DNA from 2 places in the Sphingobium rhizovicinum genome. Region 2 is predicted to be linked to the other one. Evidence: riboswitches for the same ligand, from Rfam matches in the RefSeq annotation. Region 2 holds a riboswitch; the other holds the start of a gene.
What was found. A riboswitch is a leader RNA that binds a small molecule or an ion and turns the genes downstream of it on or off. The one in region 2 is predicted to bind thiamine pyrophosphate.
Positions count from the first base shown of each region.

Region 1: it holds a riboswitch for thiamine pyrophosphate, as region 2 does, so the genes downstream of both, thiC (phosphomethylpyrimidine synthase ThiC) here and ACFOKF_RS19825 (TonB-dependent receptor) in region 2, are expected to answer to the same signal.

Region 1 is NZ_JBHRVU010000004.1:3,342,129-3,357,313, forward strand. It holds gene ACFOKF_RS17610 (HNH endonuclease) at 1-328, opposite strand, end outside; gene thiC (phosphomethylpyrimidine synthase ThiC) at 338-2,233, opposite strand; TPP riboswitch at 2,288-2,397, opposite strand; gene ACFOKF_RS17620 (hypothetical protein) at 2,496-2,783, shown strand; gene ACFOKF_RS17625 (prolyl oligopeptidase family serine peptidase) at 2,792-4,888, shown strand; gene ACFOKF_RS17630 (hypothetical protein) at 5,143-5,274, shown strand; gene ACFOKF_RS17635 (UTP--glucose-1-phosphate uridylyltransferase) at 5,453-6,328, opposite strand; gene ACFOKF_RS17640 (hypothetical protein) at 6,408-6,851, opposite strand; gene ACFOKF_RS17645 (DUF1674 domain-containing protein) at 7,046-7,219, opposite strand; gene htpX (zinc metalloprotease HtpX) at 7,317-8,255, shown strand; gene ACFOKF_RS17655 (hypothetical protein) at 8,255-8,569, shown strand; gene ACFOKF_RS17660 (RsmB/NOP family class I SAM-dependent RNA methyltransferase) at 8,595-9,902, shown strand; gene ACFOKF_RS17665 (diguanylate cyclase) at 9,955-10,449, shown strand; gene rpe (ribulose-phosphate 3-epimerase) at 10,562-11,224, shown strand; gene ACFOKF_RS17675 (heparinase II/III family protein) at 11,239-12,987, shown strand; tRNA gene ACFOKF_RS17680 (tRNA-Ser) at 13,141-13,230, opposite strand; gene hspQ (heat shock protein HspQ) at 13,366-13,737, shown strand; gene ACFOKF_RS17690 (GDSL-type esterase/lipase family protein) at 13,694-14,485, shown strand; gene ACFOKF_RS17695 (OPT family oligopeptide transporter) at 14,593-15,185, shown strand, end outside.
Region 2 is NZ_JBHRVU010000005.1:207,954-223,138, reverse strand. It holds gene ACFOKF_RS19855 (TonB-dependent receptor) at 1-1,446, opposite strand, end outside; gene ACFOKF_RS19850 (FecR family protein) at 1,645-2,616, opposite strand; gene ACFOKF_RS19845 (RNA polymerase sigma factor) at 2,723-3,229, opposite strand; gene ACFOKF_RS19840 (winged helix-turn-helix domain-containing protein) at 3,297-4,451, opposite strand; gene pnuC (nicotinamide riboside transporter PnuC) at 4,517-5,101, opposite strand; gene ACFOKF_RS19830 (phosphotransferase enzyme family protein) at 5,101-6,237, opposite strand; gene ACFOKF_RS19825 (TonB-dependent receptor) at 6,234-8,528, opposite strand; TPP riboswitch at 8,562-8,671, opposite strand; gene ACFOKF_RS19820 (hybrid sensor histidine kinase/response regulator) at 8,756-9,901, opposite strand; gene ACFOKF_RS19815 (chemotaxis protein CheB) at 9,898-10,488, opposite strand; gene ACFOKF_RS19810 (CheR family methyltransferase) at 10,485-11,309, opposite strand; gene ACFOKF_RS19805 (response regulator) at 11,309-14,719, opposite strand; gene ACFOKF_RS19800 (response regulator) at 14,799-15,185, opposite strand, start outside.

The DNA of each region.
Region 1 (15,185 bases), on a different contig from region 2:
TATTGCAACTGCGACAGGCCCGAACGAGATTATGCTGCGCATGCGAACCGCCCATTGCGCGGGGAATGAGGTGGTCCACTGACAATGATTCGTCCGATCCACAATAGACGCATGTCGGTGCATCCATAAGTTGCAAACGCTCATCATCGAATAGACTGCCGATTTGCATGACGCCATCGCGCAGCCCGGAAAACAACCGGGCGCGAATCATCCAGTCTGTCGTTCCGCGTTTGGTTCGTCCTGCCGCCAATGCCGAATGCACACTGGCAAGGTTGGCGTAACTCCACGCGATCCTATCACCAATCGTGTGGAGTTCCGGCCGACTCATACACTTTCCTCAATCATGCTCCCTGCCGCCAGCGCCCATATAAAGTTCGCTGCCGGTTTGTTTGAAGAGCCTGCTCATTTCTTCCATGCCTTTCAAGGCGGCTGCCTTGCTGGCCTGCGCCACTTCCGCGCCGGTCAGGCCGGCTTCCAGGAAGCCGTCGGCGGGCTGGTTCTTCTTCGCGGCGAAGTCGCGCACCTCTTGGGTGATCTTCATCGAGCAGAATTTGGGGCCGCACATGGAGCAGAAATGGGCGCTCTTGGCGCCTTCGGCCGGCAGGGTCTGGTCATGATACAGTTCCGCCGTGTCAGGATCGAGCGACAGGTTGAACTGGTCGCGCCAGCGAAATTCGAAGCGGGCGCGTGACAACGCATCGTCGCGGAGCTGCGCGGCCGGGTGGCCCTTGGCAAGGTCGGCGGCATGGGCGGCGAGCTTGTAGGTGACGACGCCGACCTTCACATCGTCGCGGTCGGGCAGGCCCAGATGCTCCTTGGGCGTGACGTAGCAGAGCATCGCCGTGCCATACCAGCCGATCTGGGCCGCGCCGATGCCGCTGGTGATATGGTCATAGCCCGGCGCAATGTCGGTGGTGAGTGGCCCGAGCGTATAGAAAGGCGCTTCGCCGCAGACTTGCAGCTGCTTTTCCATATTCTCCTTGATCTTGTGCATGGGCACATGGCCCGGCCCCTCGATCATCACCTGCACATCCTGTTTCCAGGCGCGGTGGGTGAGTTCGCCCAGCGTGTAGAGTTCGCTGAACTGGGCTTCGTCATTGGCGTCGGCGATGGAGCCGGGACGCAGGCCGTCGCCGAGGCTGTAGGCGATGTCATAGGCCTTCATGATCTCCGTGATCTCGTCGAAATGCTCGTAGAGGAAGCTCTCCTTGTGGTGCGCGAGGCACCATTTCGCCATGATCGATCCGCCGCGCGAGACGATGCCGGTGACGCGTTTTGCCGCCATCGGGATATAGGCGAGGCGCACGCCGGCATGGATGGTGAAATAGTCGACGCCCTGTTCGGCCTGTTCGATGAGGGTATCGCGGAAAATATCCCAGGTCAGGTCTTCGGCGATGCCGCCAACCTTTTCGAGCGCCTGATAGATGGGGACGGTGCCGATCGGCACGGGCGCGTTGCGCAGGATCCATTCGCGGGTGTCGTGAATGTTGCGGCCGGTGGACAGGTCCATCACCGTGTCCGCGCCCCAGCGGATCGACCAGACCAGCTTGTCGACTTCGGAGGCGACGTCGGAGGCGACGGCCGAATTGCCGATATTGGCGTTGATCTTCACCAGGAAATTGCGGCCGATCGCCATCGGCTCGGATTCGGGATGGTTGATGTTCGACGGGATGATGGCGCGGCCGCGGGCCACTTCGTCACGGACGAATTCGGGCGTCACATAGTCGGGGATGGAGGCGCCGAAGCTTTCGCCGTCGCGGACATATTCGGCGAGGCGGGCGCGGCCCAGATTCTCGCGTTCCGCCACATATTCCATTTCCGGGGTGATGATGCCGCGGCGGGCATAGTGCATCTGGGAGACGTTCATGCCCGGCTTGGCGCGCAGGGGACGTTTCACCACGTTCGGGAAGGGCTGCACGCCGCCTGACCGATCTGGACCCTTCAGGCCATTATCTTCCGGCTTGATCGCGCGCGCGTCATAGTCCTCCACATCGCCGCGTTCGCGTATCCAGTCGCGACGCAGCTGCTGGAGGCCGGCCATGATGTCGATATGGGCGTCCGGGTCGGTATAAGGACCAGAGGTGTCATAGACGCGCACGGGCGGCTCGCCGCTGCCCGGTTCCAGATGGATTTCGCGCATGGCGACGCGGCGGGGGCCGACATGGATTTTCTTCGATCCACGAATAGGTCCAGTCGTAACGCGCATTTCAGTACGGGCGGGAACGTCTGCCATCTCTTCTCTCTCCTTCAGGCGGAAAGAGAGTGCGGATGGTGTCACGGAACATGTGTCACGACGCGCGTCCCTCCCTCCGCCGGTGTCAACCGGATCAGGTTCAACGGGTCGTGGCCACATAGCCACCTCTCAACCATCTGCGGACGGTCCCCCGGGGTGCGTCCTGCTTAACCGATGCGGCGACAAAGGAAAAGCCCCGACCCGAAACCCGACCTGCCGGGGTTGCGGCGGGGATGGGCGCGCCCTAGCTTTGCCCATGATGATGCAGGGGATCGATCCATCGACCAGAGCCGGGCGCAAGGCGTTGCGGCATGAGATGCGGATGGTGGCGGTGCGGCCGCGCCGTTGGGGATTATGGCTGCTGGCGATCGGCGCGCTGTTGCTGATCGCGCCATCGGCCTTTGGCCTGCATAGCCTGATGGGATGGTCGCCGGTGTGGCTGGGGCTGATCGCCTGCCTTGCCGCCCTGCCCCTGCTGGTCGCCGGGGCGGTGCTGCGGCGGCGTTACCGAAAGGGGCGAATGATGGAATGGGGGATCGGACGGACATGAAGAAAAGGATGATGAGCTTGGTTTCCGCTGCCCTGTTGACCGGCGCCGGTGCGCCGCCCTCCCCCGCCGCTGCACCCGCCGACGATCCGTTCGTCTGGCTGGAAGACTGGACCGGCCCGCGCGCGATGCAATGGGTGGAAGCGGAGAATAAGGCGACGGTCGACGCCTTTCAGAAAGACCCGCGCTATGCGGGCTATTATAAGGACGCGCTGGCCATCGCATCGGCCAAGGACCGGATCGCCATGCCGATGCTGATCCATGGCCGGGTCTATAATTTCTGGCGCGATGCCGATCATCCGCAGGGCATCTGGCGCTATACCTCGCCGGCCGACTATGCGTCCGACGCACCGCATTGGACAACCGTGCTGGATCTGGATGCGCTGTCGAAGGCCGAAGGCAAGAAATGGGTGTGGAAGGGCGCCAATATCCTGGACCCCGAAGAAAGGCTGGCGCTGCTGAACCTGTCCGACGGGGGTGAGGATGCGGTGACGCTGCGCGAGTTCGATCTGGAGACAGGGCAGTTCGTCAAGGGCGGGTTCGACATCCCCAAGTCGAAGCAGAATGAGGGCTGGCTGGACCAGGACAGCATCCTGATCGCGCGCGACTGGGGGGAAGGGAGCATGACCAAGTCGGGCTATCCCTTCGTCGTGAAGATATTAAAGCGAGGCGAACCGCTGGCGGCCGCAAAAGAGATTTATCGCGGCGAGGCGAGCGATCAGGTCGGCACCTTCCCGATGATCCTGTCCGACGGGTCGGGCAACCGGGCCGCCTTCCTCTATCGCGGCGTCACCTTCTTCGGCAACGAAACCTATCTGGTGACGGACGGCGCGGTGAAGAAGCTGCCGCTGCCGACCAGGAGCCAGTTGCAGGGCATGGTCGACGGGCAGGTGCTGATCCAGACCAGCGAGGAATGGAAAAGCGGCGGCGTGACCGTGCCGAGCGGATCGCTGGCCGCCGTGCCTTTGGCCGCGCTGCAATCGGGCGAAGTCCTGAAGCCGCAAATCCTGTTCGCGCCCAATGCGCGCCAGTCGATCGACGGCGTGGCGGCGACCAAGGGCCATGTGATCCTGTCGATCAATGACAATGTGCGCGGGCGGGTGCAGGTGCTGACCCCTGGAACCGCTGGCTGGACCAGCAAGCCGGTGGCGCTGCCCGACAATGCGACCATTTCCATCGCGAGCGCGAGCGACAAGGACGACAAGGCCTATCTGGCGGTCGCGGGCTTCCTGGCGCCGACGACATTGTGGGCGATGGATGCGGCCGATCCGAAGCCGGCGCAGGTGAAGGCAATGCCCGCCCGCTTCGATGCGGCGGGGCTGGTGGTCGACCAGTTTGAGGCGACGTCCACCGACGGCACGAAAATCCCCTATTTCATCGTCCACAAGAAAGGGATGACGCCCGACGGCGGCACGCCGACGATCATGACCGCCTATGGCGGGTTCGAAGTGCCGATGACGCCCAGCTATGCCGCGATCACCGGCAAGCTGTGGCTGGAGCGAGGCAATAGTTTCGTACTGGCCAATATTCGCGGCGGCGGCGAGTTTGGCCCGGCCTGGCATGAGGCGGGACTGAAGACCAAACGCCAGATCATCTATGATGATTTCGCGGCGGTGGCGCAGGATATTTTCGCGCGCAAACTGTCCAGCCCGAAGAAGTTCGGCATTTATGGCGGGTCCAATGGCGGGCTGTTGATGGGGGTGGAGTTCAACCAGCATCCCGACCTGTGGAATGGCGTGGTCATTCAGGTGCCGTTGCTGGACATGATCCGCTATGAACAGATTGCGGCCGGCGCTTCGTGGGTCGATGAATATGGCAGCGTGTCGGTGCCGGCGGAAAAGGCGTTTCTGGAAAAGATTTCGCCCTATGCGAACATTCGCAAGGGGGTGAAATACCCCACGCCCTATATCTGGACCACGACCAAGGATGATCGCGTCGGACCGCAACATGCCCGCAAATTCGCCGCGCGGCTGAAGGACTATGGCATCCCCTATCATTTCTATGAGGATACCGCCGGCGGCCATTCGGGCGACGCCGACATCGAACAGGGCGCGCGGTTGCAGGCGATGCAGATGGTCTATTTCAGCCAGCGGCTGGAGGGGAAATAGCGCTGCTGGAAATCGAACGCTGAACCATGACTATCTCCGTTCCGTTCGAGCCTGTCGAGAACGCACGCACTGACTTCTCGACAGACGGTTCTCGACTTCGCTCGAACCTGCTCGAAGCGAACGGGCGAGATTAAGAGTAAAGCGATAAAAGGGCGGCTTTCCGATGGGAAGGCCGCCCTTTTGATCGGTCGGGCCGTTCAGTCTGACCGGAAACATGCGTGAGACAGGCGCAGTGGAGCTCCTATAGTGAGCGCATGAGCAAAATCGAACGCGCCATCGCCGTGCCCGTGCGGCAGATCGTCCACCCGCTGGAACTGGCGATCGGCGGCGCCATCGCCCTGTCGGGCGCGGCGCTGCTGATCGTCCGGCTGATCATCGCCTTTTGATGGGCGATCCCGCAATATAGAGCCTGACGACTTTATTTTGATCCGTTCGTTTCGAGCGTAGTCGAGAAACGAGGCAGAGCCGAGTTCAGCGAAGCTAAACGCTAGCGCTATATTACCTGCTTCTCGACTACGCTCGAAGCGAACGGAGGTGGTAGGGTTGATCTAATGTCGTTCCGCTCTAGCGGGCCAGTTCTTCCGTTGCGAAGGCGCGGATGTGATCCTTGAGGTCTTCGCGCTCCAGCGAAAGGGCCAGATTGGCTTCGATATAGCCGGCCTTTGACCCGCAGTCGAAGCGGCGGCCATCGAAGGTGACGCCATGGAAAGGCTGCGTGCCGATCATCGCGGCCATTGCGTCGGTCAGCTGGATTTCGCCGCCAGCGCCCTTTTCCTGCGTCGCGAGGATCTTCATCACTTCAGGCTGAAGGATGTAGCGGCCGGGCAGGATCAGGTTGGAGGGCGCGGTGCCGAGCTTGGGCTTTTCGACCAGGCCCTTCACCTCCGTCAGCGCGCCATCGCGCGCGCCTGGATCGATCACGCCATAGCTGGGCGTCTGTTCGATCGGGATTTCGAGCGCACAGACCAGATTGCCGCCGACCTTTTCATAGGCGTCGACCATCTGCTTCATGCAGCCATGGCCCGGTGCGCCCTTCATAAACTCGTCGGGCAGCAGGATGGCGAAGGGTTCGTCGCCGACAATGTCGCGCGCGCACCAGATGGCGTGGCCCAGACCCAGCGATTCCTGCTGGCGCAGGAACACCGCATTGCCCGGATCGAGCCGCGTGCCTTCCAGCGCGGACAGATCCTTGCCGCGTTCGCGCTGCAACGTCTCGCATTCGAACGCCATGTCGAAATAATCTTCGATCGCGCCCTTGCCGCGGCCGGTGACGAAGATGAATTGCTCAATGCCTGCTTCGCGCGCTTCGTCCACGGCATATTGCAGCAGCGGACGATCGACGACGGGCAGCAATTCCTTGGGCACCGCCTTCGTGGCGGGCAGGAAGCGCGTACCGAGTCCCGCGACAGGAAAAACGGCTTTGCGAATCGGTTTGGTCAAGTTGGGTTCCCCTTCACGCTGACGCGACCGGGCTTTGGATTGCCGCACATGCGAAAAAGGTCAAGCGCCGCGAGCGGACTTAGACCGCAAGAAGGCGATTGGCGACCGTTTCCAACGCCTCGATCTCGGTTTCGAGCTGCTCCAACGCAACATGCTGGATATTGTTGCGTCCGTCGCGGCAGGTGAAGCCGCCCGGTTCGGGCTGTTGAAAGCCCTGGATGATGAGCGCGCGGAAGCGATCGATCCGCTGCATGTCGCGCTCTATGCCCGAAATTTCGGTCAGGGCGCTGGCGTTGCGGCGATCGCGCATCGACACCATGGTCCGCAATTCGGTCATCAGCTTGGTCATGGTCGGCCGGGTGCGGGCGCCCACGGTGCGGACATCGCCCATCGCCTCCCGCAGCATCGTAATCTTCGTTTCCAAACTCTGTTCCAACATGGTCCAGGCGCACACCAGCCGCCCCACCGAACAGAGCAGCGCCGCATCCTCCGGCGCATAATCCGAAACCGCCTTCACATTCATGTCAGAAACCAATTGTACGCCCACGACCCATAATCTCCCTTATGCGCCAAGCCTGCACAGTTAACGGCGCGAAAGGCCAGAGTGGAAGGGCGGCGCTCCCCGCAGCCGCAGCACGGACCATCGGCAGCCGTGCAAAATCGGCGGCGAATGGTGGGGCTATTTGGAAATGCGCGGAAGAGCGCATTTTGAAATAATCAAAAGTCGATGGCGATGCCCTTGCGCTCCCAGTCGCCATAGCGGACCGGGCTGAGTTCTTCCTGATAGCGCGAAGGCGCGTCGATCGGGTCGGGGCGGGGCACGGGCGGGCTTTTGGACAGATGGGCGGGCGGCTTCACATGCGCCGGGCGCTTGCCGTTGAAACTTCCCATGACAGCAGCCTTTCAATTGCGGAGCGCGGCACGCACCCCCATATTCGCTTGGAGGCTGCTATCTGGGCCGCAAAGGAGAGCATTGCAAGTGAGCGGGATGAAGACGACCATGTTGCTGGCGGCGCTGACGGCGCTGTTCATGGCGCTGGGCTATACGCTGGGAGGCAGTGGCGGCGCGGTGATCGCGCTGCTGGCGGCGGCGGGCATGAACCTGTTCACCTTTTGGAATGCCGACAAGATCGTGCTGCGCATGCATGACGCGCGCGAAGTGGATGCGCAGAGCGCGCCGGAATTTTACGGGCTGGTGCGCGAACTGGCGCAGCGCGCCGGGCTGCCGATGCCGCGCGTCTACATCATCGATCAGGATGCGCCCAACGCCTTCGCCACCGGGCGCAACCCGGAAAACGCCGCCGTGGCCGCCACCACCGGCCTGCTGGCGATACTGAGCCGCGAGGAAGTGGCCGGCGTGATGGCGCATGAACTGGGCCATGTGAAGAATCGCGACACGCTGATCATGACGATGGTGGCGACGATAGCGGGCGCGATTTCGATGCTGGCCAATTTCGGCCTTTTCTTTCGCGGCGACGACCGGGAGGGGCATGGCAATATGATCGCCAGTCTGCTGGCGGTGATCGTTGCGCCCTTTGCCGCGATGATCGTGCAGATGGCGATCAGCCGCACCCGCGAATATGGCGCGGATCGCGCGGGCGCGGAAATCAGCGGCAATCCCCATGCGCTGGCGTCGGCGCTGGCCAAGATTTCGGGCCGGGCGGAAATGATCCCCAATCCGGTGGCGGAGCGCAATCCGGCGGCGGCGCAACTCTATATCGTGCCGGCCCATGTGAGCGAGCTGTTTTCCACCCATCCGGCGACCGAGAAGCGCATCGCCGCTTTGCAGGATATTGCGGCGGATATGGGTTCGGTCGCCGCGCCGCCGCGCACGGCATGGCAGTCGCCCTCTGCCCTGTCGCCGACAACCACGTCGCCGCCATCCGGCCCGAAGCGCCGCAGCGCGCTCGACCCGCACGGACGCTGATGGTCGACGAGATCGGCGAAGTCGTGGTCGATGTCGCGGGCGTGGTCATTCGTCATGCCGGCGGGCTGGTGATTGACCTGACCGTCGACCATGTCTTTTCCCGGCATACTGCCCGCTTCTTCCATGGCGTGGGCCGCCGGGTGATCGCGGTCGCAACGCTTGGCGGCAAACGCATCCCCACATCGCTGCGCACCGTGCCCAGGGGCGCGCGCGCCCGGCCGCGCCGGTCCGACTGGCTGGCCTTGTGGGTCGGCATCTTCAGCTGGATCGCCCTGTTCCTGGCCATCGGTTTTGGCGTCGCCCATTTTCTTTGAGGGCGAAAGCGCGTAGGGGCCACGCATGCCCCGCCCCCAAAATCGCCGCCCTACCCCTCCCCGTGCCGATGACGTGCCCGGCTTTCCCGCGCGCCGCGCCGCGCTGCGCCTGCTGGACGCGGTGTTGCGCCGGGGCGATCCGCTGGAGCTGGCGCTGCATGGCGCGGCGCAGGGCCTGCCCGCCGCCGACCGGGCGCTCGTGCATGCGATCGCGGCCGAAGTGCTGCGCCACCTGCCCGATCTGGATGCGCTGATCGACGGGGCGACCAAACAGATATTGCCCGATGACGCCAAGGCGCGGATGGTGCTGCGCATCGCGCTGGCGCAGGTGCTGCGGATGGATACGCCGGCCCATGCGGCGATCGCCACCGCGCTGCCGCTGGTCGATGGCGGGCCGCGCAAGCTGGTCCATGGCGTGTTCGGCACGGTGACGCGCAGCGAGCCGGTGCTGCCCGATCCGCCGACTTTGCCCGCCGAGGTCGTGGAGCGCTGGACCGGTCAATGGGGCGAGGCGATGCCGCAGGCGGCGGCGCGCGCCTATGCGGTGCGGCCGCCGGTCGACATCAGCCTGCGCGATGCGGGCGAGACGGCAAAGTGGACAGAGGCATTGCAAGGCGCATCCTTTGCGCCGGGTCATGTCCGCCTGCCTGAAGGCGTGGCCATTCCCGAACTGCCCGGCTTTGCAGAAGGAGCGTGGTGGGTGCAGGATATTGCGGCGTCCTGCGCAGCGCGGTTGCTGGGCGCGGGAGACGGCCGCACGGTGCTGGACCTGTGCGCCGCGCCGGGCGGCAAGACGATGCAGCTGGCAGCGGCTGGCTGGCGCGTCCTGTCGGTCGACCAGTCGAAGAAAAGGCTGGAGCGGCTGAGCGAAAATCTGGCGCGCACCGGCCTGTCGGCTGACGTGATCGCCGCCGACCTGCGCCAGTGGCAACCCGACGGCCCGGTCGACGCGATCCTGCTGGACGCGCCCTGCACCGCGACCGGCATCTATCGCCGCCATCCGGACGTGCTGCACCGCATCGGCCCGCGCCAGATTGCCGAACTGGCCGAATTGCAGGGCGAATTGCTGGCGCGCGCGGCAGGATGGCTGAAGCCGGGCGGGCGTATCGTCTATGCCACCTGTTCGCTGGAGCGGGCCGAAGGCGAAGAGCAGATTGAACGCTTTCTGGCGGACCATCCCGATTTCGCGCTCGCGCCGGCCGATGCAGCGGAATTGCCGGCCGGCATGACGCCCATTGCGCAGGGCTGGCTGCGTTCCTTGCCCAACATGCTGGCCGATCAGGGCGGCGCGGACGGCTTTTTCATCGCGCGGCTTGCAAAGGCGGCGAACTAAGCGTTAACCCTGAAGGGGTTAGATGAAACTCTTCGTCTGAATAAGGTGCCGCGTGCGTCCGATCGAGCCATTGCCCCTGCATCATAGCTGGCCGCTCTATGACCTGCGCACCCATCTGGCCCCGGTGCTGCTGGACGCAGAGATTGCGCGCAGCGACATCGCGCTGGCCGAACGGGGCCTTGGCCTCTGGCATTGCGACCTGACCGACGATAATCGGCTGAGTTGGACCGCGGGCGTTTATGACATGTTCGGGCTGGAGCGCGATTGTCCCGTCGCCCGCCCCCTGTCTGTATCGCTTTACGCCCCGGAATCGCGCGAGCCGATGGAGCGGCTGCGCGCCTATGCCATCAAGCATAAGCGTGGCTTCACGCTGGACGTCGATATTAACCAGGCCGATGGCGGCGGGCGCTGCGCCATGCGGCTGATCGCCGCGCCGATCCTGAACGCCGAAGATGACGTCATTGCATTGCATGGCGTCAAGCAGTTGCTGCCCCATGGCGCGACATCCTCCCCCCGTCTGGACCCGACCATTTTCGTCATGCTTTGAAGGGTTTGGAAGGGGGTATGTCGCACCGCGCGAGCCTCCTCCACAAACAATCGCGACTCGGCGGCAAATGTCCGTTGCCCTGCGCCCCGGCGGTGATTAAGGCGAACGGTCAATGACACGTCCGATCCTCATCTCGCCCTCCATCCTGTCCGCCGACTTTGCCCGTCTGGGCGAGGAGGTTCGCGCCATCGACGCCGCCGGCTGCGACTGGGTGCATATTGACGTCATGGACGGGCATTTCGTGCCCAACATCACGATCGGGCCGAATGTTGTGAAGGCGCTGCGCCCACACACGCAAAAGACGTTCGACGTCCATCTGATGATCTCTCCGGTGGACCTGTATCTGGACGCCTTTGCGCAGGCCGGCGCGGACATCATCACCGTCCATCCCGAAGCCGGGCCGCACATTCACCGCACCGTGCAGCATATCAAGTCACTGGGCGTGAAGGCGGGCGTGGTGCTGAACCCGGGCACCCCGGCCAAGATGCTCGATTATCTGATGGATGATGTCGACCTGATCCTGGTGATGAGCGTCAACCCCGGTTTTGGCGGCCAGAGCTTCATCGAAAACCAGCTGCGCAAGATCGAAGCCATTCGCAAGATGATCGACAAGAGCGGCCGCGACATTCACTTGCAGGTCGATGGCGGCATCGATTTCACCACTGCGCCCAAGGCGATCGCGGCGGGCGCCGACGTGCTGGTCGCCGGCACCGCCACCTTCCGCGGCGGACCCGACGCCTATGCCGACAATATCCGGAAGCTGCGCGGCGGGTGAGCGAGCCACGGCGCATGTCCGTCCGCAAAGACCAGGACCTGCCGCCCGAACCGGGCGAGGATGGCATAGAGCAGGGCAAGCGGCTCATCCGCGTCGCGGATGACAAGGGCCTGTCGCTGACCCAGCGGATCGCCAATCATTTCTACCTGCTCAGCTGGAAGACGCCGATCCACGGCCGCAAGCTGAAGGGCAAATATCCCCTGAAACTGCTGGCCGTGCCCGATGACGAAGTGCCCGGCGACGGGCGCGCCGGCGCAGCGATCCGTGCGGGCTATTTCCTGTTCCGGGGGCAGAAACAGCAAATCGCGCCGCTCGATTTTGCGCGCCTGTCGGTCAGCCCCGCCTTTGCCGATTATCTGCACAGCTTCCGCTGGCTGCGCGACCTTTCCAGCAGCGCCACGCGCGAACAGGGCGCGCCGGTCGCCGAAACGGTGATGCGCAAATGGCTGGAGGCGCATGCCGAAACGCCCAGCGAACCGGCATGGCGCGCCGACAATGCCGGCTGGCGGCTGCTATTCTGGACCGCGCACGCGCCGCTGATCCTGTCTTCGAGCGATCTGGTCTATCGATCGCTGGTGCTCAACTGCATTGCGCGCACCGCCCGTCATCTGGACCGCAGCGCCGACAAGGCGCCCATGGGCCTGCCGCGCATCGTCGCGTGGAGCGCCATTCTGGCCGCCGCGCTGCTGATCCCCGGCGGCGAAGCCCGGCGCGTCTTTGGTGAAGCGGGGCTGAAGCGCGCGATCGACAGCAGTTTCCATGGCGACGGCGGCATCGTATCGCGATCGCCATTGGCGCAGATGGAGGCGATCATGGCGCTGTCCATGCTGCGCGCCGTTTATGATGTGCGGCGCGAAAAGGCGCCCTTCTGCCTGACCGATGCGCTGTCGCGCGCGGTGCCCGCGCTGCTGGGGCTGACCCATGGCGATGGCGGCCTTGGCAACTGGCAGGGCGCGGGCGCGATCCCGCCGCAGATGGTCGACGCGGTCGTGATGGCCAGCCGGGTGCGCACCCGCCCGCTGCGGCAGGCGCGCGACTGGGGTTATCAGCGGATCAGCGCAGGCGGCACGGTGGTGCAGATCGACGCCGCGCCGCCGCCGGTGGCGCGCGTCGCCGAAGCGGGCTGCGCATCGACCGGCGCGATCGAGATCAGCGACGGGCCAATGCGCCTGATCGTCAATTGCGGCGGCGCGGCGCTGGAGGGCGCGTGGGTGCCCGGCGATCTGGCGCAGGGGCTGCGCACCACCGCCGCGCACAGCACGCTGATCCTGAACGACAGCAACTCCACCGCCCTGATGCCCGACGGCACGCTGGGCAAGGGCGTGACCGAAGTCGAGCTGAACCGGCAGGAAAGCGACAATGGCAGCCGCCTGGACCTGTCGCATGACGGCTATGTCCGGCGGCTGGGCTATATCCATCGTCGCCTGCTGCTGGTGAGCGGAGACGGCAAGGAAGTGCGCGGGGAGGACATGCTGACCCCGGCGGAGCGGCGGCGCAAGCCGGGCAAGCAGCCGGTGCAGTTGCGTTTCCATCTGGCGCCGGGCGTGGAGCCGACGCTGACCGCCGACAATCAGGGCGCGCTGCTGCGCATCGACAATGGCGCGCTGTGGCAGTTCCGCACCGGCGCGGGGGTGCTGAGCGTCGAGGACAGCCTGTGGGTCGACGCCAATGGCCACCCCCACCCCGCGCAGCAACTGGTGGTGACGAGCGAGGCGCTGCCCGGCGGATCGAGCATCGGCTGGATCTTCAAGCGGATGGGCTGACGGCGCGCGCATGCGCCGGCCTGACTATCGCGACATGGAAAGACATGCAGAAACGCAGCGCGCGCGGTGCGCAGGGCCGTTGCGCCGCTGAAACGCCCCGCAGCGACGGTCGCTCAAAAAAAACCGGCGAACAACAAGTATTTGGGAAATAAATGGCGGAGAGGGTGGGATTCGAACCCACGGTACCCGTAAAGGCACGCCGCATTTCGAGTGCGGTACATTCGACCACTCTGCCACCTCTCCGCAGAAGGTTCAGCAGGCTGTAAAGGCGCTGCATTCCCGGTCGAGGGGCGGCCATTAGCGAATGAATTCACACTTGCCAAGCGCTCTTTCCGGTATTTTTCTTGTGTACGCGCATAACCACCCTAAATTGGTGCAATGAAAGACACGATTCAGATTTTCGGCGCTGGCGTCAGCGCTCCGCCGATCGTCCATGCCCGCTTCAGTATCGGCGATGTGGTGCAGCATCGCATGTTCGGTTTCCGCGGCGTCGTGTTCGACATCGATCCGGTCTTCGCCAATAGCGAGGAATGGTATGAAGCGATTCCCGAAGGGGCGCGGCCCGACAAGCATCAGCCTTTCTACCATCTGCTCGCGGAAAATGGCGAGTCCAGCTATGTCGCCTATGTCAGCCAGCAGAATCTGGTGGCCGACGACAGCGACGAGCCGGTCGATCACCCCGCCATCACGGGCATGTTCGGCAGCTATGCGGACGGCAAATATCGCCTGCGCCCGCTCCATCGCCATTAAGCGCCCGATCCGGCTGGGCGCAGCGTCGGCCTTATTGCTGGCCTGCGCCGTATCGGTGGGCGTCGGGGCGGCAATGGCTGCGCCGCCGATGCCCGCACAGCCGGTCGTGCCGCTCAACGCCGATCCGGTCTTCCCCTTTTCGAACGAGATAGACGCGTTCGCGCGCGCAAATGCGGCCGGGCCGCCGGTGCGCGACGCCACATTGTTTCTGGGCAGCTCCAGCATCCGCCTGTGGGACATAGCGGGCAGCTTCCATGACATCGGCACGGTCAATCGCGGCTTTGGCGGCGCGACGACGGCGCATGTGCTCCATTATTACAAGCGACTGTTGCCGGCCGTGCCGCCGCGATCGGTGGTCGTCTATGTCGGCGAAAATGATCTGGCGGCCGGCGCCACGCCCGACGCCGTCACGCGCGACATCGTGACGCTGCTCAAGAAGTTGCGCGCCGACTATCCGCGTGCGCCCATCGCCTTTCTGTCGCTGAAACCCAGCCCGATCCGCTGGACGCTGCGCCCCAAGATGGCGCAGGTCAACGCCGCCGTCGCCAGTCGCGCAAAAGCGGACGGCTTCGTCTATCTGGATGTCGGCACCGTGCTGCTGGCGCGCGACGGCCTGCCCGACGCATCGCTCTTTCGCCCGGACGGGCTGCATATGAATGCGCGCGGCTATCAGCGCTGGACCGGCCTTGTCGACGACTGGCTGGACCATGTCGCCCCGCCGCGTCCGGCGGCCGAAAAGGCGTCCTGATCCACTTTCCGATTGATCCACGCTCAAGCAACATTATTACCAGCCGATCAAGACAAGCGAGCCAAGGGGACGAGAAGGTGACAACTCAAAAAGCAGGCGGCCAGCCAATGGCCGAACTGACGCTGCGCGGGGTGATCCTCGGCGCGCTCATCACCCTCGTCTTCACCGCCGCCAACGTCTATCTGGGCCTGAAGATCGGCCTGACCTTTGCGACGTCCATTCCTGCGGCGGTCATCTCCATGGCGGTGCTGCGGCTGTTCGCGACCGGCACGATCCTGGAAAACAACATCGTCCAGACGATCGCGTCGGCGGCGGGCACGCTGTCGGCCATCATCTTCGTGCTGCCGGGGCTGGTCATCATCGGCTGGTGGCAGGGCTTCCCCTATTGGCTGTCCGCCTTCACCATCGCTACCGGCGGCATATTGGGCGTGATGTATTCGGTGCCGCTGCGCCGCGCGCTCGTCACGGGGTCCGACCTGCCCTATCCCGAAGGCGTCGCGGCGGCCGAAGTGCTGAAGGTCGGCGCGGGATCGCGCGAAGGCCTTGAAGAAAATAAGCGCGGCCTGGCCGCCATCGTCGCCAGCGCCGTGGCCGCCGCCAGCTTCTCGATCGTCGCCAAGACGAAGATCCTTGCGGAGGAAGCCGCCACCTTCTTCAAGTTCGGCGCGGGCGCAACGTCGGTGTCGACCAGCTTCTCCAT
Region 2 (15,185 bases):
CTTGGTGGCGTAGACTTCGCCGCCCAGGCTGATGGCATGCTCCAGCGCGCCGGTCGTGGCAGCAGCGACGATCGACCCGTTCAGGCCATAGGATTCATCCTGCAAATCGCTGTCGCGGTCATATTGGCCGACCGGCGCGGTCGTGCGGGTCGCTTGCGTATAGGTGCGCAGGTTCAGCCGCTGCCAGTAACCGACCAGATGCGCCTCGCGGATGAAGCCGTCGCCTTCGGAGGTATAGTCATAGGTGCCGGCCACCCGCTTGCGCTTGTTCTGCTCCAGCGTGCCATAGCTGGAATAGGTCGACGTCACGCTGGTCAGCGTATTTTCGTCATAGCTGCGCTTGAAGATTTCGCCGGTCAGGCCGATGCGATGCCCGCCGCCCAGATAGTGATGCACTTTGACCAGCAGATTTTCCTGATCATAATCGGCCGGGTTCTGCGCGGTCCGGGTCGAACCGCTGCCTTGGGTCTTGCCCTGATTTTCGGTTTCATGGCCATTTTGATAGCCGCCCTGGATCAGGACCATCGTGTTGCCGGTGCGGAAAGCCGCCGCCTGATTAAGGTAGATGCTGTCGCTCGCGCTGTCATAGGTCGCCTTGCCCAGCGCCGCCTGCGTCTTGCCGTCGACCAGCAGGTCTTCGGGGTCCAGCGTACGGGCGGCGAACACACCACCCAGCGCGCCCTGCCCGAAATAGCTGGCGTCGCTGCTCTTCACCACATCGATGACCGACAGCGAATTAAAGTCGAAGGAAGCCACGCCACCCTGCACGCCGCGCGCGCCGTCGGACAGCCAGGGCAGGCGAATGCCGTCCAGCGTCGTCAGCACGCGGTTGGAATCCAGACCGCGAATATTGATGCTGAAATTATTGCTGTTGAAATTGACCCCCGCGTCGACACGACGGGCATAGTCGGTGATGCTGTCGACCATCCGCCCGCGCAGCGTCTCGGCGCCGGTGCTGGTCGTCAGCAGCGGCGACTTGCCAGCCGCATTGCGATCGAGATTGGTGGGCACCTCGATCGCATCCGCCTCGACCCGCACGGACCCCAGCGCCACTGGCCGCGATGCCGTCTCGCCGCCGCCCTGCCCCGTCGCAGCCGCAGCGCCAGCCCCCTGAGCATCCGCCCCGCCGCTATTGCCGCCCTGCTCCAGCGTGACCGTGTTGGGGCCGGTAAAGCGATAGGTCAGGCCCGTGCCGGACAGCAGCCGCGACAGCGCCTGCGTCGGCGCCAGCTTGCCCGATACGCCCGGCGACTGGATGCCGGCCCCGATCGATGCCGAATAGCCGACCTGAATGCCCGACTGCTCGGTAAATTGCAGCATCGCGCTCAACAACGGCTGCGCGCCAACCTGAAAGCTGCGCGCGGCCGGCGCCGCCTGCGCAAAAGCGGGCGTCGCGACCGCCGCGATCGATAGCCCGGCGCTGCTAGCCATAAGGAGCGCGCGCAAGGCGGCTCCGGTCAAAATTCCATGTCGTGCCGCGCTGGCCATGCCAAACCCCATTCGCTCCAAGGCGCTGCACCATGCCACGCCCGACGCTTGTTGCACAATGATCGCATTAGCAAAAAGTCGTCCTAAGACGGATGCGGATCGGCTCGCCCTAACCCCTTCGCAAAATTTTTTCAGGCAGCGTGTGTTTTTGCCGGCTCAGCGGCGCAGCACCATCATCTCGCCTGGCAGGGTCATGACCTGCAAGCCCGCCATCTGCGCCACGCTGCGCAGCGCCTCATCCGGCGCATCGATGCGAAAGATACCGCTGATCCGCGGCGCGGCCGACAGGTCGGCAAGAGTCAGCGTATAACCGGGCCGATAGCGCCCAATCTCGGCAATGGCCTCCGCCACCGACCGGCCATCCAGCACGATCAACCCGCGACGCCAGGCCGCCATGCTGCTGATCATGCCGGGCTTCAGCCGCACAAGCGCCCCGTCATCGCCATAATGCGCCCGCTCCGCCATGCCCAACAGCATGCCCGGTCCCGAAGCGGTCCCTCGCACGCGCACCGCCCCCTGCGTCACATTCACGTCGACGCCCGCCGCGCCCCGATCGACCTCGAAGGCGGTGCCTATATCCTGCGTCACCCCGCCCGATGCCGCCACCCGGAATGGCCGGCGATCGCCATGTTTCACATCGAACCAGGCCTTACCCTGCAACAGGTCGATGCGCCGTTCCTGCCCGTCATAATGGATGGCGATGGCCGCATCGCTATCCAGCATCGCCGTCGATCCATCCGCCAGCGCGACCGTGCGCACCTCACCCCTGCCCGCCATTTCATCGGCCCGCAGGCGGACCATCATGCCCGGCGCCAGAAAGGCCAAAGTCGCCGCCACCGCCCCGGCCGCCAGCCAGACACGAGGCCGAACAAGGGGCCGCGCCACCGCAGCCCAGCGCCGCCCCCTGCGCCGGGGCGCAGGCGTAGCGCTGGCAAAGGCCGCCCGCTGGCCGTCCAGGCTCTGCCACAACCGCCGTTCCCGATTGAAGGCGTCGCGATGTGCATCGGACTGGCCATGCCAGTCCTTGAACCGCGCCATCTCCGCCGCGTCCATCTCGCCGGACGCCAGCCGGACCACCCATTGGGCGGCCGCTTCGCCGATCGACGCATCGACATCTCTGCTGTTCATCGGCGCTTCCCCTCGGCCCGGTCCCACGGCGCTATCGCCTTTGAGACGTTTGTCGACCGGCGCGCCCTAACCCGCCCTGGCAAAAAATCGCAACTATCCCCTGTCCCTATGTCCTGTCCCGTGCGGCCCGCAATATGTCGAGCGCGCGGCGAACATGCTTTTCGATCGTCGTCACCGATACCCCCAGCTTTGCCGCAACGTCACTTTGCCGCAAGCCATCAAAGCGGTGCATGCGAAAGATGCTGCGCGTGGGCTCGGGCAAAGTCCGCGCAGCAGTCAGCACCTGCTGCAACTCCGCTTCGGCCGCCACAATCTCTTCGGGACCGGGTTGCGCGAAATCGGCCCATAAAAAGGCCTCCGCCTCCGCCTGTATCCTGGCTCGCGTGCCTTCGGCCCGGACATGGTCGATCGCCAGATTGGACGCCAGCCTGAACAGAAAGGAACGCTTGTTCACGATCGCGATGCTATCGTCGATCCGCTGCACGCGCAGATACAGGCTCTGCGCCACATCCTCGGCCGCCGGTTCGCTCCCCACAATCCGCACAAGACGCCGGATGATAGAAGCACGCTCCAGAATCAGCATATCCGACAGGGCAGCGGCATTGGATGACATGACCGGCCATTATCATATTGCGATGCATTCGCAATATGATAATGGCGTCGGGATCAGGGGGCCGGATCTACCGCATGTTGACCGAGGACAGGCCCAGCCATCCGGCCATGACATGCAGTTCCTCGGACAGGGCGTCGCGAGCGTCCATAGGCGCATCCGACTCCAGATGCACCGATCGGACCATCAGCGCGGACGCCGTCCGGTCCGCCTTCAGGTCGACCCGCGCGACAAGGCGGTCCCCCAGCAGGAATGGCAGCACATAATAGCCATGGGTCCGCTTTTCGGCGGGCACATATATTTCGATGCGATAGCGAAATCCGAACAGCCTTTCGGTCCGGTCGCGCTCCCAGATGAGCGGATCGAACGGCGCCAGCAACGCCCGCGCATCGATGCGGCGGGGCTGCCTCGCGTCCCGGTGCAGCCAGGCGTGCCGCCATCCCTCCACGGCGACGGGAATAAGGACGCCCTGCCGCGCCAGTTCATCGATCGCCGGCCGCGCCTGTGCGGGCGACTGACGGAAATAATCGCGCAGCTCCTTTTCGGTCGCAATGCCATGGGCGCGCGCCGCCCGCTCGATCAGCGCCCGATGCGCATCGGCCTCGTCAGGCGTCGGCAGCGCCAGCACATCGGATGGCAGAACATGTTCGGGCACATCATATACGCGTTCGAAACTGCCGCGCCGCGTTGCCGTCGTGATATGGCCGGCCCAAAAGAGCCACTCCAATGCGCGCTTGGTGTCGCTCCATTCCCACCAGCCCGATTGTCCCTTGTGCGATTCAAAGTCCGATGTCGCCATCGGCCCCTCCGCACGGATCCGCGCCAGCAGGGCCATGGCTTCGGCCCGGCGCTCGGTCGCAAACAGGCGCATCCCGCTCCAGCCGCTTTCGCCGCGATCCGCGCTCTCCATTCGCCAGCGCAGCAGAGGCTGTAGGGCAAAGGGCAGAAGCGAAGCCTCATGCGCCCAATATTCGAAGAGACGCCGCTGCCGCCGCGCGCCCCATGCAAGCCGGTCGAGATCGCCGCGATCATAGGCGCCCAGACGGGAAAAGGCCGGCAGATAATGCGCCCGCGTCAGCACGTTCACGCTATCGATCTGATGCAACTGTACATGATCCAGCGTCCGGCGCAAATGGCCGAGGCCGGGCGCGTCGGGGCGGCGGGCGCCAAAGCCCTGCGCCGCAAGGGCAATGCGCCGCGCGAGCGGCAGTCCGATCTTCTCCATTTTCATCGCCCGCCACGCTAAAAAGGCCAGCGGGATGTCGGCAAGAAAATTCCGCCCTTACTCCATCAGCCGCCCGAGCCGCCGCGAGCCAGTTGATCGCGCCGCGCATTGCGCCATCGCCTGTAACCCATGACCGCCAGCAGGATCATCGCCGCATAAAGTCCGGCTGTCAGCCACAAATGCTTGAACGCGAACATGCCGACATAAATGATGTCCACCACGATCCAGAGCAGCCAGCTGGCGGCATGACGGCGCGCGGTCCAATATTGGGCGACCAGGCTGAAACTGCTGAGTGCGGCATCCATCCAGGGCAGCGCCGCATCGGTGTAGCGGTGCATGACCCAGCCAATGGCAATCGCGCCGACCGCACCGATCGTCAGGCTTGCGGCGGCCCGCACCGGCGGCAAAGGCGCTATGACGACCTCTCCCGTCTTCTCCCGGCCCCGCGCCCACTGGAACCAGCCATAGAGGATCGCAACGCCGAACAGCGCCTGCAACAGCATGTCGGCATAGAGGCGCACGTCGAGGAAAATCCGGAAATAGAGCATGCAGGCCAGCATATTGACCGGCCAGCTCAGCATGCGCCGCCTTGCCGTCAGCCAGATGCCCAGAAAGCTGACAGCGACCGCGATGATTTCCAGCATGGACATCAGGCCATCGCCTTGTCTGCAAACCGCCGCAGGAAATCCTGCCCGGCGCGCGACAGGAACCATTGCGCATGCCCGATCAGATAATCCTGCCAGGCAATCCGGGCCTGATCGGGATCGCCCACGATACCGGCGAAATAGTCGATTTCCGACAGGGCAAATTCCACATGAACCAGCGGCAGCAGGCGCCACAACGCGTCCATGTCCGCATGATCCAGCGGCAATATGTCGCAATAGCCAGCCACGATCGCCATAGCCGCATCGACGTCGCCAATCGCCTCATCCTGCCCCAGGTCCAGCCAGCGGAATGCGGTCCGCTCGATCGCTATGGCCAGATCGTGCAGCGCGCAGGTCCGCGTCGCAAGGCCGAAGTCGATGACCGTGCTGACCCTGCCATCCTCCGTCCAGAGGAGATTGGATGGATGCCAGTCGCCATGGGTCCACAGCGAAGCCTGTCCCGCCAGTCGGTCATACAGGCCCGCACCCAACGCTGCGAACAGCCGCGCCAGTTCCTGCCGCCAGGGCTTGTCCTCCAGCCATCGGCCCAGTGCCGGCCGGGCAGCGACATAGGCGTCCGCAGCGATCAGCGGATCGGCGGCAGGCAGGATGGTGAAACTGGCGATCAGCGGATGATCGGCGCGCGCGGGGGCCGGGAAATCCTGCGCGGCCCGATGCAGTCGCGCCAGCGCTACGCCGGCTTCGCGGGCATGGCCGGCCGTCAGAAACGGCGTCCAGGACTGGCGATCGCGATACAGGTCGATGCCCGGCGCGTCGCGATGCAGTTCATAGGTCCATTCTCCCAGCGCGATGGCCCCGCTTCCGTTCGCCGCCTTCACGATGTCCGGCACGGACAATCCGGCCGCCCGGACATGGGCCATATAGCCATGTTCTTCCGCCAGCGCCGCAGGGGTGCGGAGGCGATCATGATGCCGTTTCAGGAAATAGGCGCCCTGATCGGTGTCGATCAGCGCCGCCGCAGAGAAGGGACGCGGCGAGTGCCAGTTGAGGCGGATCAGCCGTCCCGCCCCCGGAAAGCGCGTCAGGACATGCTCCACCTCGGCATGGGTGATGGCGGGCCAAGTCGGCGCCTCCAGCGCCATCCCCATGCCATGCACCAGATGCCCGCCGCTCAAGTTCAGAAGGCCCGCGACAGGGTCGCCACGAAGGCGCGACCGCTGCCAATATAATAGCTGGGGGCAGACCCGGCGATCACCGTGCCGTTCCGGCCGATCACATCCTGCGCATTGCTGCTGATCGCTGACACGCCGGACAGGACGCGCGGATTGGTGACATTGATCGCGTTCAGGCGCACATCCATGCGCTGCGCGTCGATCAGCCCGGCCAGATGCAGGCCGATCGCCAGATCCAGCGTGGCATAGCCCTTGATGCTCTCATCATTCATGAAGGTCGCATATTGGCGACCGACATATTTGAGCGCGGAACTTCCGAACAGGCGGCCATCATCATAGGTGCTTCCAACGGCGAACTGAAAGCGCGGACTGCTGACCGCCTGCTTGCCCTTCGTCGGCAACAGGTCGCCGCCCACCGACAGATCATCGTTCAGCCGGCTGTGCAGATATTCGCCCGAAGCATAGAGGCTGAACCCCTTGGCCGGGCGATAGTCGATCTCGCCATCCAGCCCGTAGCTGCTCTGGCTCCCGCCATTTATCGTCGAATTGACCAGAGCGCCGCCGCTGTTGATCACCGTCGCCACCTGACGATTGCGGAACCGATAGTGGAAAGCTGTCAGCGAGAAGGATAGATTAGGTCCAATATAGCGGTATCCCAGTTCTTGCGACAGGCTATATTCATTCTTGAGCGCACCCGTCCCCTGGGACACCAATTCGCCGCCATAATAGCTATTATAGAGCGAAAACTCGTTGGGCGTGCGAAAATTCGTCGTGATATTGGCGAACAGCTGCTGCCGCTCGTCCAGTTGATAATGAATGGCCGCGCGCGGCAAGGCGGCGAAGCTGTCGACATGCACCTTCGACTGCGGTCCCGGCAGATAGTTGCGGCCGTTGCGCAGCAGGCTGACGCCCTTGAACCCGACATCGACACCCAGACGCGGCGTCACCGTAATGCTGTCCGCCAGGAAAAATCCCTTGGTCACGGTAACAGTGCGCTGATTTTCATAAGCGAGCAGACGCCCGTCCGCCGTGCGGATCGCCTTGTCCTGATAGCCCCATGCATCGACCGGCCGCCCGTCAGCCCCGATCGACGTATAGCTTTGCGTCACGCGATCCGTGCCATAATCGAACCAGAGACCGGCCGTGATCTTGTGCCGGCCCGCCTGCAAGGTCAGCTTGCTGACATCGCCGACACGCCTTTGCTTCCCGGTCCAGTTGCCCAGCACCGTCGCCAGGCCATCCACCGCGCCGGGCAGCGCGATCGGCTGTGTCAGTTCCTCCGTGCCCAGATAATTGCCGGTCGTGGTCAGTTGCGTGCCATAGGGCGAATTGCCATGCCCCATCTGAAGATAGGCGCTGCTGTCGAACGTCAGACTGTCGCTCAGTTGGATATGCACCGGCGCGGCGAAATAGAGATTGCGGAACGGTGCGCGATACAGGCGCCAATAGCTGGTGTCGCCATCGCTGTAGCGGTCCGTGAAGTTGAAGCCGCGCCCGCTCGCCTGCCAGTCCGCCATGGTCGGGCTGGGATAGGTCGACGTGATCGCATCATTGTAGGAAACGGCCAGACTGGCGCGATTGCCTTCGCCCCATTCGTGCAGCAATTTCGCATCGATATGCTGGCGCTTGTCATATCCCGCCCCGCGCCAGTTGTCCGCACGGTTGTTGGAATAGGAAATGAACGCCTTCAGGCCACTGCTGCCAATCTCGCCCGTGTCGAACCGCAGGAAAGCGCGCCGCTGGTCATAGGAACCCACCGACAGATTGACCAGCGCCGCCATATCCGCCTTGGGATCATCCAGCGTCAGCGACAGCGTACCGCCCACCGCTGCGACAACCGGCGCATCAATGTCCGCCGCCCCCTGCGCCAGCGCGATCTGGCGCACATTTTCGGCATCGGCGAATTGCGAGGGATAGGCATAATAATAGCCTATGTCATTTTGCGGCGCCCCTTCCAGCAATACGCCGATCTGGTCCTGGCCCAGACCGCGCAGCGTCAGGCTCGACGTCGCGGACAGGCCGTAGGGATCGCTGGACGAGACATTCGCGCCGGGCAACAGATTGACCAGTTGGAAGGCGTTGAGCGTCGGGGCCTGCTTGCTGATGAAGGCTTCGGCGATCGCGCTGACCGCCTTGGGCGCTGTCTGATCGGGCAACAGACCTTCGGGATCGGGGTGGCCCGTGACCTGAATGGTCGCGCGATCCGCATCTTCTCCTTCGGCAGCCATCACGGCGGACGTTGCGAACAGCATGGCGCTCGCCAGCGCGGCCCGACCGACAAAATTCACGGCAATCGTCATCGTCTCACATCCACTCCATGCAGAGGGATTGGCGACGTGCCGCCTCGCCCTCCCTACGCCGGTATCAGCCGGATCAGGTTCAGCGGGTCGTGGCCTGCCAGCCACCTCTCAGCCGCGCGTCAGCGGCCCCCCGGGGAGTGGCTGCTCTAGTCTGTGAGCGGAGAGCTGGAAAGTCCTAATTATCGGGCCGGCGAAACACCCGGGCAGCGCAGGTTCGGCTCGCTGGCTTAGCAATTGACCAGCATGGGAAATCTGACGGCAAATATGCTGCCCGATCCCGGCGTGCTGGCTTTCAGCCGAATATCGCCGCCATGCAATTCGACGAGTTGCTTGACCAGCGCCAGGCCAATGCCCAGCCCTTCCTGCGCGCCATGGCTTTTCGACCGCACCTGCGCGAACAAATCGAAAATCCTTGCCTGCATATCGGCCGGGATACCAATGCCGTTGTCGGCCACTTCAACCTCGATCCAGTCGCCACGGGCGAGGACGGTCAGCCCGATTTCTCCTCCGGGTGGGGTATATTTGGCGGCATTGTTGAGCAGGTTGCTGATGATCTGGGCGATGCGCGTATAGTCCGCCCCCATCCAGACCGGCGCGTCGGGCATATCCACCGTCAATCTATGGCCGGCAGCATCAATGGAAGGCTGGCTCGCCTCGACCGCAAAGGTCAGGGCGTCCTGAAGCATGATCCTTTCCTTGCTAAGCGAGATTTTGCCCTGATCTATGCGGGCGATGTCGAGCAGATCCTCCACCAGACGGGAGACATGGCGGACATGGCGGTCCATCTGGCCGCGAATGGAGCGGCCCGCATCCGTCCCTTCCCGCCGTTCCAGCAGATGCAGCCCCGCGCCCAGCGCCATGATCGGATTGCGCAGTTCATGGCCCAGTATCGCCAGAAATTCATTCTTGCGCCGGTCCGCGCCCTGCAACGCCTTCGCCAGCGTCGCCAGTTCATCGCGCTGCGCCATGATCTGACGCCGCTGTTCGAACAGGTCGAAAAAGACATTGGCTTTCGAACGAAGAATGTCGGCCTCGATCGGCTTCTGGATGAAATCGACCGCCCCCGCTTCATAACCACGGAAGCGGCGCTGCAAGTCAGCGCTGCCCGCCGTCAGAAATATGATCGGAATATGGCGCGCCCGCTCATTGCCCCGCATGAACTCGGCCAGTTCAAAGCCATTCATCCCCGGCATCTGGACATCCAGCAGCGCCAGCGCGACGTCATGCACCAGCAACAGTTCCAGCGCCTCCTCGCCGGACCGCGCCTTGAGGCATTGGAGGCCGTCTCGCTGGAGCAGCGCTTCCAGCGCAAGCAGATTTTCCTCCAGATCATCGACCAGAAGAAATTGAACGGGAGACGCTTCACTGGTCATCGGGTTTTCAATCCCACAAGATAGGCGAGAATGTCGTTAAGCGGCATGACGCGCGCGCTCGGGCAGGCGGCAAGGGCTGCCGTGGGCATGGTCGGAACCTGCGCCGTTGCCGGATCTTCGACGATGACGACGCCGCCGGCCGCCGCCACCGCGCGCACCCCATCCGCCCCATCATGATTGGCGCCGGTCATGATGATCGCCGTCAGCGCCGGGCCAAAGGCGTCGGCGGCGGTTTCCAGCAGCACGTCGATCGCCGGGCGGCTATGGTTTACCGGCTCGTCCGATGACAGCGCCAATGTCCGTTCCGCCTCGACCAGCAGATGATAGTCCGACGGAGCGAAATAGACGGTGCCATGGGCAATCGCCTCCTTGTCCTCCGCTTCCTTGACGCGCAGCCGGCAGCGATCCTGAAACAATGTCACCAGCGCATTGCTGCGATCGGGCGGAACATGAACGACGATCAGGATCGGTACAGGCGTGTCGGCCGGCAAGGCGGGCAGAATGTGCAGCAGCGCCTGCACCGCGCCGGCAGACGCGCCGATCGCCACCGCTTCGATCGGGGCCACTTCGACCGGGTTCGCGCTCATGCGTCGCGCCTCTGATAGATTTTTTCTTCCTGCACATAGTCGGCAAAGGCGTCGGCATGGGCGGAAAAGCGCAGGCTTTCCTTCGATCCCAGCCCCAGAAAGCCCTTGCGCGCCAGCGATCCGCGAAACAGGCCCAGCGCCCTGTCCTGCAATGGCCGGTCAAAATAGATGAGGACGTTGCGGCAGGAGATCAGATGCATTTCCGCAAAGACCGCGTCCGTCACCAGACTATGGTCGGAAAAAACGACCTGCGCCCGCAGGCTCTTGTCGAACACCGCCCGGCCATAATCGGCGGTATAATAATCCGACAGGGAATTGCGCGCGCCCGATTTCTGATGATTCTCGGTGAATTTGCGGATCTCGCTCAACGGATAGACGCCCGCTTCCGCCGCTTTCAGGGCTTTCGGGTTGATGTCCGTCGCATAGAAAAGCGTGCGCTGGTCCAGCCCCTCCTCGCGAAACAGGATGGAAAGGGAATATAGTTCCTCGCCATTGCTGCACCCTGCAACCCACACCTTGAGCGAAGGATAGGTTTTGAGGTGCGGGATCACCTTTTCCCGCAACGCCCGGAAATAGGTGGGGTCGCGGAACATCTCGCTGACCTGCACGGTCAGATAGTTGAGCAGCCGGGGCAGCGTGGCGGGATCATGCAGCAACCTGTCCTGCATCGCGGAAATGCTCGCAAACCCAAGCTGCGTGCGCGCCTGCATGATGCGCCGCTTGATCGAGGCCCGCGCATAATGCCGAAAATCATAATGATAGCGCTGATAGATCGCCTCCAGCAGCAGCGCGATCTCAATATCTTCGACCGGGTCGCCCATCAGCGCGGCATCCACACGCGGACCAGCGACAGCAATTTGTCGACGTCGATCGGCTTGGCCATATAGTCGTTCGCACCCGCTTCCAGACAGCGTTGCTGATCGTCCGGCATCGCCTTGGCGGTCAGCATGACGATCGACAGATCCTGCCAGCGGGCGTCGCCACGGATCGCGCGGGTCGCAGTCAGGCCGTCCATCACCGGCATCATCACGTCCATCAGAACCAGGTCGATGCGCTTGGTGGGGTCAGCCGCCGATGCGTCCAGCGCGTCGATGGCTTCCTGCCCGTTGCGCGCAATCTGGACGACCGCGCCGCGCGGCTCCAGCACGCTGGTCAGCGAATAGACGTTGCGCACGTCATCCTCGACGATGAGGATGCGGCGTCCTTCCAGCGCGGCGTCGCGATGCCGCGCCTTCTGGATCAGCTTGCGCTGCTCGCTCGGCAGTTCGGACACGATCTGATGCAGGAAGAGCGACACTTCATCGAGCAGACGCTCGGGCGACTTGGCCCCCTTGATGATGATCGAACTGGAATAGCGACGCAGCCGCTGCTCCTCGTCGGGCGACAGATCATGGCCGGTATAGACGATCACCGGCGGAAAGCCATGCTCGCCATCCCGGCTCAGCGTTTCAAGCAGGCTGTAACCCGATGCATCGGGCAGCGACAAATCCAGAACCATGCAGTCATATGTCTGCCGCCGCAACTGCTCCAGACATTCCGCCGCAGTGCCGACACCTACGGTTTCGACATCGTCAGACCGCAGCAGCCTGCCAACCGCGTCGCGCTGGACCACATCATCCTCGACGATCAGCACGCGCCGCATCCGTGTCGCCAGCTTCGCCTGCAAGGCGGCCAGAACATCGGCCAGCTGGTCGCGCCGCACCGGCTTCACCAGATAGCCGATTGCGCCCAGAGACAAGGCGGTCTGGCTATGGTCGGATGCGGATACGACATGGATCGGAATATGCCGCGTGTCGTCATCATGCTTCAGCCGGTCGAGCACCGTCAGCCCCGACTGGTCGGGCAGACCCAGGTCCAGCACGACCGCACTGGGCCTGAACTTGCGGGCCAGATGGATGGCCTCCTCCGCAGTCCCGGCGACGATGCACTGAAAGCCCATTTCGCGCGACAGGTCGCAGACAATGGAGGCGAAACTCTGATCATCCTCGATCACCAGCAGCAGGCGCCGCCCTTCGGACAGCGCTCCGCGATCATCCTCGATCACCCAGCCCGTCGCTGCGGTCCGGCTTACGGGCGGCTGGGAAGCAGGAACGACCTCCGGCACCGTCGGCTGCGCCGCCTCGCGCGGCGCAATGGCCGCGGCGTCATAGGCGATGGGTATGGTCAGGGTAAACCGGCTTCCCTGGCCCGGCTCGCTCTCCAGGCTAATCCGTCCGCCCAGCAGGCGCGCCAGTTCGCGGGATATGGAAAGGCCAAGCCCGGTTCCGCCATAGCGTCGGCTGATCGTCCCGTCGGCCTGATGGAAGGCGGCGAAGATGCTGTCCTGCTGTTCGGCGGAAATGCCGATGCCGGTGTCGGCCACCTCCAGCGTCAGCCTGTCCTCCCCGGCGCGGGACAGGGCGAAGCGCACCCGTCCGCGCTCGGTGAACTTGAAGGCATTGGACAGGAGATTCTTGAGGATTTGTTCCAGCCGCAACCGATCGGATTCGAACGCGCCGGGCATGTCCCCGGCAACGACGATGTCGAACCCCAGGCCGCGCTCGTCCGCGACCGGCTGGAACAGTTGACGAATGTCGGCGACCAGCCGCTGTACGGACAATGTCTCCGGCTGGATTTCGACATGGCCGGCCTCGATCTTCGACAGGTCGAGAATGTCGTTGATCAGCGTCAGCAGATCATTGCCCGACGATTCGATCGTCCGGGCATATTTGACCTGATCCTGCGTCAGCGTGCCTTCCGGATTGTCGCCCAGCAGCTTGGACAGGATCAGCAGCGAATTGAGCGGCGTGCGCAATTCATGCGACATATTGGCGAGGAAGTCGGATTTATACTGGCTCGCCTGCTCCAGTTCGCGCGCCTTCAGCTGGAGCGACGCGCCGGCCTGCTCCAGATCGTCCCGTTGGGTTTCCAGCGTCTGGGCCTGTTCTTCCAACTGGCTGTTCGTCTGTTCCAGTTCGACCTGCTGCTGCTCCAGCCGCACCTGCGATTCCTTGAGCGCCCGGCCCTGCTCCTCCAGCTCCTCGTTGGATACGCGCAATTCTTCGCTCTGCGCCTGCAATTCGCCGGCCTGTCGCTGGGTTTCCGCAAGCGCGTCCTGAAGCTGCGCCCGGAAACGCGCCGACCGCAGCGCAACGCCGATCGCGGCGGACGCCTGATCCAGCAGGTCCAGGGTCTGGCCGTTGACCCGATCGAAGAAGCCCAGTTCCAGAACGGCGTTGACCATATCGTCGGCCTTGGCCGGCATGATGACCAGATGCCGGGGCTTGTCGCGCCCCAGGGCGGATCCGATGGTGAGATAGCCGTCGGGAATGTCCCGGATGACCAACGATCGGCCTTCTGCGGCGACCTGTCCCAGCAAGCCTTCCTTCACGCCGAAGGCAGTCGGCACATTGGCGTCCATCGGCACGCCCAGCGTGGCGGTGCGATGGAAATGACCCCGCTCGCCCTTGAACACCGCGCCACCCCGCGCGCCGAGATAGGCGGACAGAAAGGCAAGGATCGCCTCGGACAATTCTTCAACCGACTTGTCGCCGCGCATGGCGTCGGCCAGCCCGACCTGTCCGGCCTGAAGCCAGACCTGGCGGATGCGGGCGCGATTGGCGCGCCGCAGCAGGACGAAGATGATGATCGTCAGCGCCGCGCCCAGCAGCGCCGACACGACGCCGCTCGTGATCGCGGTGCGCGACGCCGCGTTCATTTCCTCGATCCGGATCTGGCGGAGCCGCAACTCCTCCTGCGCCATCGTGCCAAGCTGCGTGCGGATGGCGTCCATCTCGATCTTGCCGCGATCGGTGGCGACGACGGCCAGCGCCGCCGGAAGCCCCTGCGATCGGCGCAGAGCGATGGTTTCCCGTAGTTCGGCCAGCTTTGCGTCGAAATGCCGGCGCAGCGTAATCAGGTTCTCCTGTTGCGTCGGATTGTCGCGGGTCAGATCAGCGACGGTCTTCAACTGATCGCTCACCGCCACTGTCGCGTTCTTGTACGGATCAAGATAGCTGTCCGCCCCGGTGAGCAGATAACCGCGCTGGCCGGTTTCTGCGTCCTGCGTTGCCGACAGCAGCTCGCCCAGCGCGATCAGCACCGTATGGGTGTGCCGGATGGACTCGTTGCTGTCGCGCAGCGCCTGAATGTTCAGATAGGCCGTCGCGCCGCTGACGAGGAAAAAGAGGAGGCCAAGCGAAAGGCCTGCGATCGACCATATGCGCGCGCCGATACCGGAAGTGGCTTTCAATGCTGGTGTCTTTCCTGATGGCGTGGGCTGTCTGGGGCCATAGTGCGGGCCATATTGCTGGGATGCCGGTTGATCCTGATCATCGCAGGGCCAAGGCAAAAATATCCGCCAGTTCCTCGGGCCGATAGGGTTTGGCCAGGAACAGGCTGCCCTCGGGCAATTCGTCCTCGCGCGGCCGCACCTTGCCTGATGTGATGACGATCCGCACCGAAGGCCAGGAAAGACGGATATGCTTGGCCAGCATCAGACCGTCGCATCGGCCAGGCATGTCGATGTCGGTAAAGACGATGTCGATGTCCGGCTCGCGCTCCAGAAGACTGATCGCTTCGTCGCTGCCATCGGCTTCCAGCACGGCATAGCCATGCTCGGCCGCAACATCGGCCGCCAGCATCCTGATCAGACATTCATCTTCCACAATCAGGATGCGCGCCACATGCGCGGTTTGAACCAGCGACACATTCATCTC